3 regions of the Alkaliphilus flagellatus genome follow, and region 2 is predicted to be linked to each of the others. Evidence: riboswitches for the same ligand, from Rfam matches in the RefSeq annotation. Region 2 holds a riboswitch; each other region holds the start of a gene.
What was found. A riboswitch is a leader RNA that binds a small molecule or an ion and turns the genes downstream of it on or off. The one in region 2 is predicted to bind thiamine pyrophosphate.

Region 1: another riboswitch for thiamine pyrophosphate. It lies ahead of thiT (energy-coupled thiamine transporter ThiT); the one in region 2 lies ahead of thiD (bifunctional hydroxymethylpyrimidine kinase/phosphomethylpyrimidine kinase).
Region 3: another riboswitch for thiamine pyrophosphate. It lies ahead of thiW (energy coupling factor transporter S component ThiW); the one in region 2 lies ahead of thiD (bifunctional hydroxymethylpyrimidine kinase/phosphomethylpyrimidine kinase).

The regions. Positions count from the first base shown of each region.
Region 1 is NZ_JAHLQK010000002.1:289,711-292,994, reverse strand. It holds gene KQI88_RS06310 (methyl-accepting chemotaxis protein) at 1-1,200, opposite strand, end outside; TPP riboswitch at 1,416-1,510, shown strand; gene thiT (energy-coupled thiamine transporter ThiT) at 1,588-2,214, shown strand; gene KQI88_RS06300 (class II SORL domain-containing protein) at 2,372-2,746, shown strand; gene cls (cardiolipin synthase) at 2,810-3,284, opposite strand, start outside.
Region 2 is NZ_JAHLQK010000001.1:425,171-428,454, forward strand. It holds gene KQI88_RS01900 (NUDIX hydrolase) at 220-705, opposite strand; gene thiD (bifunctional hydroxymethylpyrimidine kinase/phosphomethylpyrimidine kinase) at 705-1,517, opposite strand; TPP riboswitch at 1,647-1,746, opposite strand; TPP riboswitch at 1,833-1,931, opposite strand; gene KQI88_RS01910 (HlyC/CorC family transporter) at 2,261-3,284, opposite strand, start outside.
Region 3 is NZ_JAHLQK010000003.1:153,890-157,173, forward strand. It holds gene KQI88_RS08390 (phosphoribosylaminoimidazolesuccinocarboxamide synthase) at 1-371, shown strand, start outside; gene ymfI (elongation factor P 5-aminopentanone reductase) at 482-1,225, shown strand; TPP riboswitch at 1,319-1,432, shown strand; gene thiW (energy coupling factor transporter S component ThiW) at 1,665-2,174, shown strand; gene thiD (bifunctional hydroxymethylpyrimidine kinase/phosphomethylpyrimidine kinase) at 2,171-2,971, shown strand; gene thiM (hydroxyethylthiazole kinase) at 3,005-3,284, shown strand, end outside.

The sequences.
Region 1 (3,284 bases), on a different contig from region 2:
TTCAGCTATTTGTTCTATTGTTCTTGCTACTTCTTCTGCAGCAACAGAGGACTCTTCAGATGTAGTGGCTAAAATTTGCGAAGAAACAGAAACCTGGTCTGCAGAATTTCCAACAGCACCTATAAACTCCCTTAAACTATCTATAATTGATTGTAGAGATTCTGCTAAAGTACCTACTTCATCATTTCTTTTTAAAAGTTTATCCGGTATATTTTTTGAAGCATCTAAATTAGCAATTTGCTTTGCATAGTTTGCACTTTCAACTATAGGTCTAGTTATTGAACCTGATATAATATAAAATACAATTAAGGTTATTGCAATAACAATTAATGTCAGTATAACAATAGTATTTAAAACACTATCGCTCCCCTGTCTTATTTGATCAACCGGTACCTTAATAGCCAAACTCCAATTTGGAGTGCTATCAATAGAGGAGAATATTAAAAGACTTCTTTCATCATTTGCATCTTTATATATTTGTGTACCTATCTCGCCAGATGCCATTTTTTGTGCTGCTTCTTCTAGACCCTCATACCCATTTTCAGAACCAGTATTAAGGTTTAATTTTAATCTTATTTCATCATCAGGATGAGCCAAAACTAAACCAGTACCGTCTATGATCATACCAAATCCACTATTTCCTATATTAATATCATTAGCAATTTCTGATAGCTTATCAATTTTTATTACCCCAGCAAAGACACCAATTAATTGTCCACCTTCATCCTTAACAGGATGTACAATTGTTACTATTGGCTCCTTTGTTACTTCGGATATCATAGGGTTAGATATGTACATTTCTTTCTTTTCATCTACAATAGCCTTATAGTCCTCTCTATTTCTTATATTGCCTGAACCACCAGTTGTTGTATAAAAATTTCCATCTAAGTCAGCAAACCACATTAATAAGAAATCTTCTCTTAATTGGGTACCTCTATACTCTAAATAGGGTTTTATTTCTTCCCAATTACCAGACCTAATAATTTTTTCTGATGATATTGCTTTAACTTCATGACTATTTCCTTGCATCCATTGAGATATTTCTCCATCTCTAGCGTCAGCTACCTGGGTTATCATGCTTTCGGTTAAAGGTATAATAGTATCACTAACTTGTGTGTAAACAAAAAATCCCATTATTACTAATAAAGTAGTAATTGACAATCCAAAAAACATTATAATTTGCTTACGTATAGATTTCACAGTTTTTTCCTCCTAATAAGAAATTAATACCAATATATAAATATGTTACTATTTTATCATATATTGTAGAATTATGTAATATTTTTATATATAGTATAAGCTATTTATATATATATAGGTATAAAGTACTAGTTTTATAGAACAAAATAATACTTATCTCTAAATAAATATCTAAGACTTATTTTCGAAATTGTGTTATAATAAAAGAAAAAAATATTTATCGCTGGGGGTGCCATGTGCTGAGAGGAGTATTCCGACCCTTAGAACCTGTAGGTTAAAACCTGCGTAGGAAAAGCGGATTCTATGTACATTATTAACGTGAAAAGGCTTTCTTTTCACGTTTTTTATATGCATACAGTGATAGATACAAAGAAAGGATGTATTATTATGTTTGAAAAATTACTAGAACTCAAGCCTATAACCATCATCATTTTAGCTTCCTTAGTATTAATTTCTGTAGCCTTTGCTTTTAGAAGAAAAAAAGAGGTTCAAAAATCTAATTATACTCAAGTAATAGTATATGGGAGTTTATGTGTAGCCCTATCTTTTGTTCTTTCCTATATACGTCTATATCGTTTCCCACAAGGTGGTAGTATAACACCTGCAAGTATGTTACCTATGTTTATTTTCGCTGTAATGTTTGGTCCCGGTCCTGGAATTTTGGCTGGATTTGCCTTTGGTATGATCAATATAATCCAAGATCCATTTATAATACATTGGGCACAATTTTTTCTAGACTATCCTTTAGCCTATGGAGCCTTGGGACTAGCTGGATTATATCGTAAAAACATTGCTATATCTTGTCTTATAGGAGGATTTGGTAAATTCTTTATGAGTTTCCTATCAGGTGTTATCTTCTTCGGCTCTTATGCACCAGAGGGTATGAATCCACTACTTTACTCACTTATAGTAAATGGATTAATAATTGGAACTGATACATTAATTTGTGCTATTATTAGTCTTATACCTCAAGTGCAACATGCTATAAAACAGATACAAAAAGTTTCAATATAAATAATAGTTTAAAATTATATATTAAAATAAAGAACTGCAAAAGTAGTTCTTTATTTTATGAATAAAATTGTTATAAAACTAAAATAATGGTTATATATATAACTGAGGTTATAATGATTAAACTTAAACACATAACATATAAGGAAGGATGATTTTAATGAAAACATTTGGTCAATTTTTACAAAGCGGAGATTGGAAAGGTGAAAAACATGTTCCAGTAATACATGCTCCTGAAAAAGTAAAGGCAGGAGAAACTTTTGAATTAAAAGTATCTGTAGGTGATGCAATAGGTCATCCAAATACATTAGAACACTACATATCTTGGTTTAAAGTATATTTTCATGCAGAAGGCGCAAAATTCCCAGTGGAGCTTGCTAACTTCACATTTACAGCTCATGGAGAGGGAGAAAACTTTACAGAACCTGTAGGATGCACTAGTGTAAAATTAAATAAATCCGGTACTCTTTATGCTCAAAGCTACTGCAATATCCATGGCGTATGGGAAAGCAGCCAAGAAATCGTAGTAGAATAGTTTTTTCTTGTAATATAATAAAAGATCTAGGGATGGTTTTTGTGCTACTCCCTAGATCTTTTTCTATAGTATAGGTGAAAAAACTCTAGCTATAGACTCTTTAACCTTGTGTATAAAGGGCCTTTTTTCATATTCATCTAACAGAACTTCCTTACTAACCCTTAAATCTTCTATAAAATCTCTAGCTATTTTGTAATTTACTTCTTTATCATAGATAAAGGCATTTACTTCAAAATTTAGATTAAAGCTTCGTATATCTAAATTTGCTGTACCTATAGAAGTAAAGTTATTGTCTACAATAAATACTTTTCCATGAACAAAACCTTTACCATATTGATAAATCTTTACCCCTGCCTCTAGCAACTCAATAAAATGAGACTTAGATGCCCAAAATACAGTTTTGTGATCTGGTTTAATCGGAAGAAGTAATCTAACGTCTACACCTCTTAATGCAGCCGTTTTTAATGCAAGTAAAATACCTTCATCTGGAACAAGGTATGGAGTTGTAATATACAGTCTATCCCTCGCACTATTAATA
Region 2 (3,284 bases):
TCATTTTATCTGTGGCAACACCTTCTGTTCTGATGGGTCAATAAGGGAGTATTTAAGAGTAGCTTATAGACGATGAAAATAGTAAAAGTAGAGGGTATGAAAAAAGGAGGCAACAAGAATTTAGTTGCTTCCTTTTTGTCATAATAGACGAAATATCTTATTAGACAAGAATAAAAATGACTATTGGTTATGATTATTTGCATTTTTATGATCTCTTATTTACAGCACTTCCATATAATAAAACAGCAGTGGATGAAGTTTGTCTGACTGATACAAATTATCAATGTCCGTCCTTGTCATCCAGCGTGCATTTATCACTTCAGATTTTTGTAGGGTCAAAGCTGATATGGGAACGTCGGCATGAAACAGCCATGCATCATAGAAATCTTGACTTTCTTCTCTGCGGGTGCTGTAAATAATTCGTCCATTCCTACCTTCAAGGAAGAGTCCTAATTCTTCTTTCACTTCCCGAATAGCTCCATGCAAGCTTGTTTCTCCGGCTAATACAGAGCCACCTGTGCATTCCCAATATTCAGGATATAACTTGTTCGGATGACGTTGAGACATCAGGTATTCTCCCTTGTTGTTCATTATCCATATGCTGACAACTAGATGATAGTATCCACTTTCTATTGACTCTCCTCGGCGATGCAGGATACCCATTTTTTCTCTGTTTACATTATATAAATCCCATTGTTCAGGCATTAAAGCACCTCGCTTTTTTGTAAACCATTTCGATACAGGTCATAAAAATGATGAGTTGGCCCATTTCCTTTTCCAATAGAAAGAGCATGTTCAATGGCAGTGGTTACATATTGCTTTGCTTGTTCCACCGCTTGTGGTACAGGCAGTCCAAGGGCTAGGTTAGATGTGATAGCAGAGGAAAAGGTGCAGCCGGTGCCATGTGTGTTTTTGGTGTTGATACGGTATGTTTCATAGTGATAAAATTGTCTGCCGTCATACAGAACATCAACGGCATTCCCAATAGCGTGACCGCCCTTGACAATAACATTTCGACAACCCATTTCGTAGATCCGCTTTGCGGCAGCTTCCATGTCTTCCATAGAGCTGATAGTCATACCTGAAATCTTTTCTGCTTCTGGAATGTTCGGTGTAAGTATGTCTGCACATGGAATAACAACCTTTATCAGCGTATCAACGGCATTTGGATTCATCAGCGGACACCCGTTTTTTGCATACATCACAGGGTCAATTACAATGTTCTTCGGCTTATACTGACGGAGCTTTTCTGCAACTGCCTTCATACAGTACGGTGTGGATAGCATACCTATCTTTACAGCATCAACCTCAATATCCTCAAAAACAGCGTCAATCTGCTTTTGAATCATATCCGGCGTAACATCCTGTATGTCAATGACACGACTTGTGTTTTCGGCCACTATGGACACGATAACGCTCATGCCAAAAACGCCATGGGCAGAAAATGTTTTTAAATCAGCCTGGATTCCGGCACCTCCGCTACAGTCTGATCCTGCGATACTCAATACTTTTTTCATTAGAAATCCTCCTTTAAAATTGGATATATAATTATCATCATACTGTGCTAACAGAAATCAGATTATCCTTATAGTTAGACAAAAAATGGGTGCAATTCGTATTACGGAAAGCACCCAATAAATAACATAGTATGTAATTGATTTGCTTCCCTACGTTGGTCTTAACCAACAGGTTCAAAGGGTCAGGTTTTAACCTTCTCAACTACAAGTAGTCCCCCCGCAAGCGATAAACCATATTCAATTTTCGACACCTATTTTCAAACAAAAATAGAGTGCTTTTCTCATTTGAAAAGCACTCCAACTATATATACACAATGATATAATTGATTTGCTTCCCTACGTCGGTCTTAACCAACAGGTTCAAAGGGTCAGGTTTAACCTTCTCAACTACAAGTAGTTCCCCCGCAAACTTCAATATATATTATAACAGCGTTTGAGGAGGAGTTCAAGAACCTGTTTTCAATTCCAGCCATCACAAATGTGGCGGTTTTTTTTATATACCATACAACAATTAGAAAGGATGAACCTTATGGCAAGAAAAATGAAACTCCAATCTTCTTGAGGAAGATTGGAGTTTCAAGAATTTCTCGACATAATTGCCACAAGCGTAATCAAATTTAACACCGACCACTTCATCTGCGAAAACACCTTCTACTGTGTCTGGGCACTTCGAGAATATCCTATCTGTAACTTATTTTTTCACAAGGGCATAGATTATTTTATATTGCTCAATCGGTTTTATTTTATACATAAACTTTTACTGTTTTTATTCGATTTCTTTCGATACTCTCTACTATAAGTGTAATATTATCATATTCTACTTTTTCACCCAATTTAGGAAGTCTTCCTAGAGATTCTATGACTAGGCCACCAATGGAATCAAAATCCTCAGACTCGAAATTTGTACCTAAAATTTCATTGACTGAATTAATTTTGGTACTGCCAATTATAATATATTCACCATCTTTAACAAATTGGATTTCACTTTCAAATTCATCGTATTCGTCTTCGATATCTCCGACAATTTCTTCGATTAAATCTTCTATAGTAATAATTCCAGCGGTACCTCCATATTCATCTAGCACGATGGCCATATGGGTTCTGTTTTTCTTCATTTCTGTAAAAGTATCGCTAATTTTCTTGAATTCAAATGTATAATAAGGTTTTCTTACATACTCCTCTATATTAAAATTATCCTTTTTATTATCAAGGAAAATTAAATCTCTAACATTTAAAACTCCAATAATATTGTCTATACCTTCTTTATAAATAGGATATCTAGAAAACTGCTCATCCTTAACCTTATCTATAATCTGTTGGAATGGAAGATCAATATCTATCGCAACAATATCTGTTCTTTGAATCATTACATCTTTAATTTGAAGATCTCCAAATTCAAAAACATTGTGTATCATTTGTGTTTCTTCAGTTTCTAAAACTCCTTCTTCCTCACTAACTGCAACGATCGTACGCAGTTCTTCCTCGGTTATAATAGGTTGTGCTTTATCAGCTTTAATACCTAGTATATTCATAATTCCATTTGTTAAATACATAAGAACAATAACAATTGGATTTAACAAAGTAACGATGAAAGAAAGAGGCTTACTAACCTTTAATGAAACTTTTTCTGGAAATTGTGCAGCAAGAGATTTAGGTGTTATTTCACCAAATATTAATACCAATAATGTCATAATTCCTGTTGATACAAATACACCTTTACTACCAAAAAAATCTAAGGCTAATGAAGTAGCTAACGCAGATGCACCA
Region 3 (3,284 bases), on a different contig from region 2:
GCTTTCTACGTCGTTATGGTATGTATGCTACAGAAGGTCAACCATTAGATGGCTTTGTGGAAGTTACACTTAAGGATGATATCCGTCAAGACCCGCCTATTTCAGAAGATGCTCTTCATATGCTAGGTATTTTATCTAGAGAGGAGTACAAAGTGCTGAAAGATCTTACTAAGGAAATAGGAAATATAGTTAAGGAAGAACTGGCTAAAAAAGGAATAGATCTATATGATATAAAGTTTGAATTTGGTAGAGTAGGAGGAGATGCCCACGTCGCTTTAATAGATGAAATCTCTGGTGGGAATATGAGGGCATATAAGGATGGAGAGTATATAGAGCCATTAGAATTAGAGAGATTAATGATAGTAGAGTAAAAAAATATAAATAATAGGCTCCATTATGGTAAAATTAAAGATATAAAGCCATAATGGAGCTTTTTTATAGTCTAGGAAAGTATAAATTTTTTAATTGCATAAGAAAGAAGATGAAACTAGTGAATAAAACTGTACTTATAACTGGAGGTTCAAAGGGAATTGGATCAGCAATAACAAAGCTATTCGCGCAGAACAATTATAATGTAATAATAAACTATTTAAAGTCTGAAAAAGAAGCTCTTGATTTACAGTTGAGCCTTTTAAAAGAAGGATACAATGCTTTGGCATACAGAGCGGATATTACAAAAAGAGATGAAGTTGAAGCTATGATTAATGAAGGTATAAAAAAATTTGGGACTATAGATGTAATAGTAAATAATGCTGGTATTTCTGAGCAAAAGTTATTTACTGATATTACAGAGCAGGAATGGGATAATATGATGAATGTACATATTAAAGGCATGTTTAATTGTTCTCAATGTGCCCTTCCACATATGATTAGTAGGAAACAAGGCAAAATAATAAATATATCTTCTATATGGGGTATGGTAGGTGCTTCTTGTGAAGTCCACTATTCTACAGCAAAAGCAGGAATAATTGGTTTTACAAAAGCTTTAGCCAAGGAATTGGGACCTTCGAATATTCAGGTAAATTGTGTTGCACCTGGTATTATTGAGACGGATATGAATAGCTTTCTTGATGAAAAAGAAAAGGAATGTTTAGTTGAATGTACACCTCTATTAAGATTTGGTAAGCCAGAAGAAGTTGCTCAAAGTGTTCTTTATCTAGCATCGGATAAAGCGGATTTTATAACAGGGCAGGTTATCGGTGTTAACGGAGGATTTGTTATATAATTTTAAAGCTATAGCTTTTGTAACTTATTTGTTTTTATTGATTATAAAAATACTATGTGTTATTATGTTGGTATAAAATAAAACTAAATTAGAATTAAACACTGGGAGAGCTGGAAAGGCCAGCTGAGAGAAAGACCCTATAATGTCTTTGATCCCTAAGAACCTGATCTGGATAATACCAGCGTAGGAAAGTGTATTTGTATTGGGCATTTTATTATATGCGTAATTAAGCACAAATCCTACAATTGGGTTTGTGCTTTTTTTATTAGTATAAGAAAGTATACTTTTTTGCTATAGTGAGCTAATTAAGAAAGCAGAAAGCTGGAAGTATTTTAAGCACTTGAAATTTTTAACGAATGTTAAAAATTGAGTGCGCCATGGGGCATTGCGTTAGCAATAGCGGAATTTTTCTGTTTTTTGCAAAAAGGAGAGTGATGAAATGGATTCAAAAAAATTAACTACAGCATCTTTATTAACGGCAATTGGGGTTGTAAGTGCTCACATTATTTATTTTCCTATAGGAGTATCAAAGGCTTTCCCGGTTCAACATGGCATTAATCTTCTAACGGCTGTATTGTTTGGACCAGGCTATGCAGTAGCAGTTGCATTTGTAATTTCTCTCATAAGAAATTTACTAGGTACTGGATCATTGCTTGCTTTTCCAGGAAGCATGATAGGTGCATTCTTAGCTGGGATTTTGTATAAAAGAACAAAGAAATCTTTTTATGCTATGGTTGGGGAGGTATTCGGCACTGGTATTATAGGTGCAATAGTTTCTTATCCAGTTGCAAAATATTTTATAGGAAAAGAGGCTGCAATGTTTGGATTTGTAGTGCCTTTTGTTTTAAGCTCCTTAGTAGGTGTAATTATAGGATATTTTATTTTTAAAATGCTTTTAAAAACAGGTTTTGTTAATAGAGATATAGAGAAAAGGAGTGCATTTAAATGAAAAAACTATTAACTATAGCAGGTTCAGATAGCTGTGGAGGAGCTGGAATACAGGCAGACTTAAAAACATTTTCAGCTCATGGAGTATTTGGAATGAGTGTTATTACAGCAGTAACTGTCCAAAACACTCAAGGAGTTTTTGGCGTACAGGATATTTCACCGGATATTATTCAAAGACAAATAGAAGTTATTTTTGATGATATTTCTGTAGATGCAGTTAAAATTGGTATGGTTTCTAAAACAGAAACAATAAAGACAATTGCAGAAACATTAAGTAAATATTCAATTCAAAATTTAGTAGTTGACCCTGTAATGGTTTCTAAAAGTGGGTTTCACCTATTACAACTGGAAGCTAAAGAAGCTCTAATAACCCATCTATTACCTATGGCAACGGTAGTAACTCCTAATCTACCAGAGGCTGAAGTTATTACAGGGCTAGAAATAAATACTTTAGAGGATATGAAAAAAGCAGCACATATAATCTATAAAATGGGACCTAAATATGTATTAGTTAAGGGTGGACATTTAGAAGATGAAGCTGTAGATATATTATACGATGGAACAGTATTTACTTATTATAATTCACCTAGAATAGACACTAAAAACACCCACGGTACAGGTTGCACATTATCATCTGCAATCGCATCTAACCTAGGTAAGGGACTTTCCATTGTCGAAGCTATAGAAAAGGCAAAAAACTATATAACCATTGCAATCGAAAATTCTTTCTCTATAGGTAAAGGCGTAGGACCTACGCACCATTTCTATGAGTTATACAAAAAAGCTGGACTTTTATAAGATAGATTACTTTCAAAGTGTAGGGGGTTAATTATGAAGTTATATGGATATCTTTATGAAATTCTTGAAAATGTAAAAAAGAATAAACCACTTGTACATCACATTACAAATTATGTTACAGTTAATGATTGTGCAAATATTGTACTAGCTTTAGGAGGAAGTCCTGTAATGGCAGATGACCCAAAGGAAGTTGAGGAAATGGTATCAATTGCATCTGCACTGGTATTAAATATAGGCACATTAAATGAAAGAACTATAGAATCCTTTATATTAGCAGGTAAAAAAGCCAACACATTAAATATTCCAGTAATAT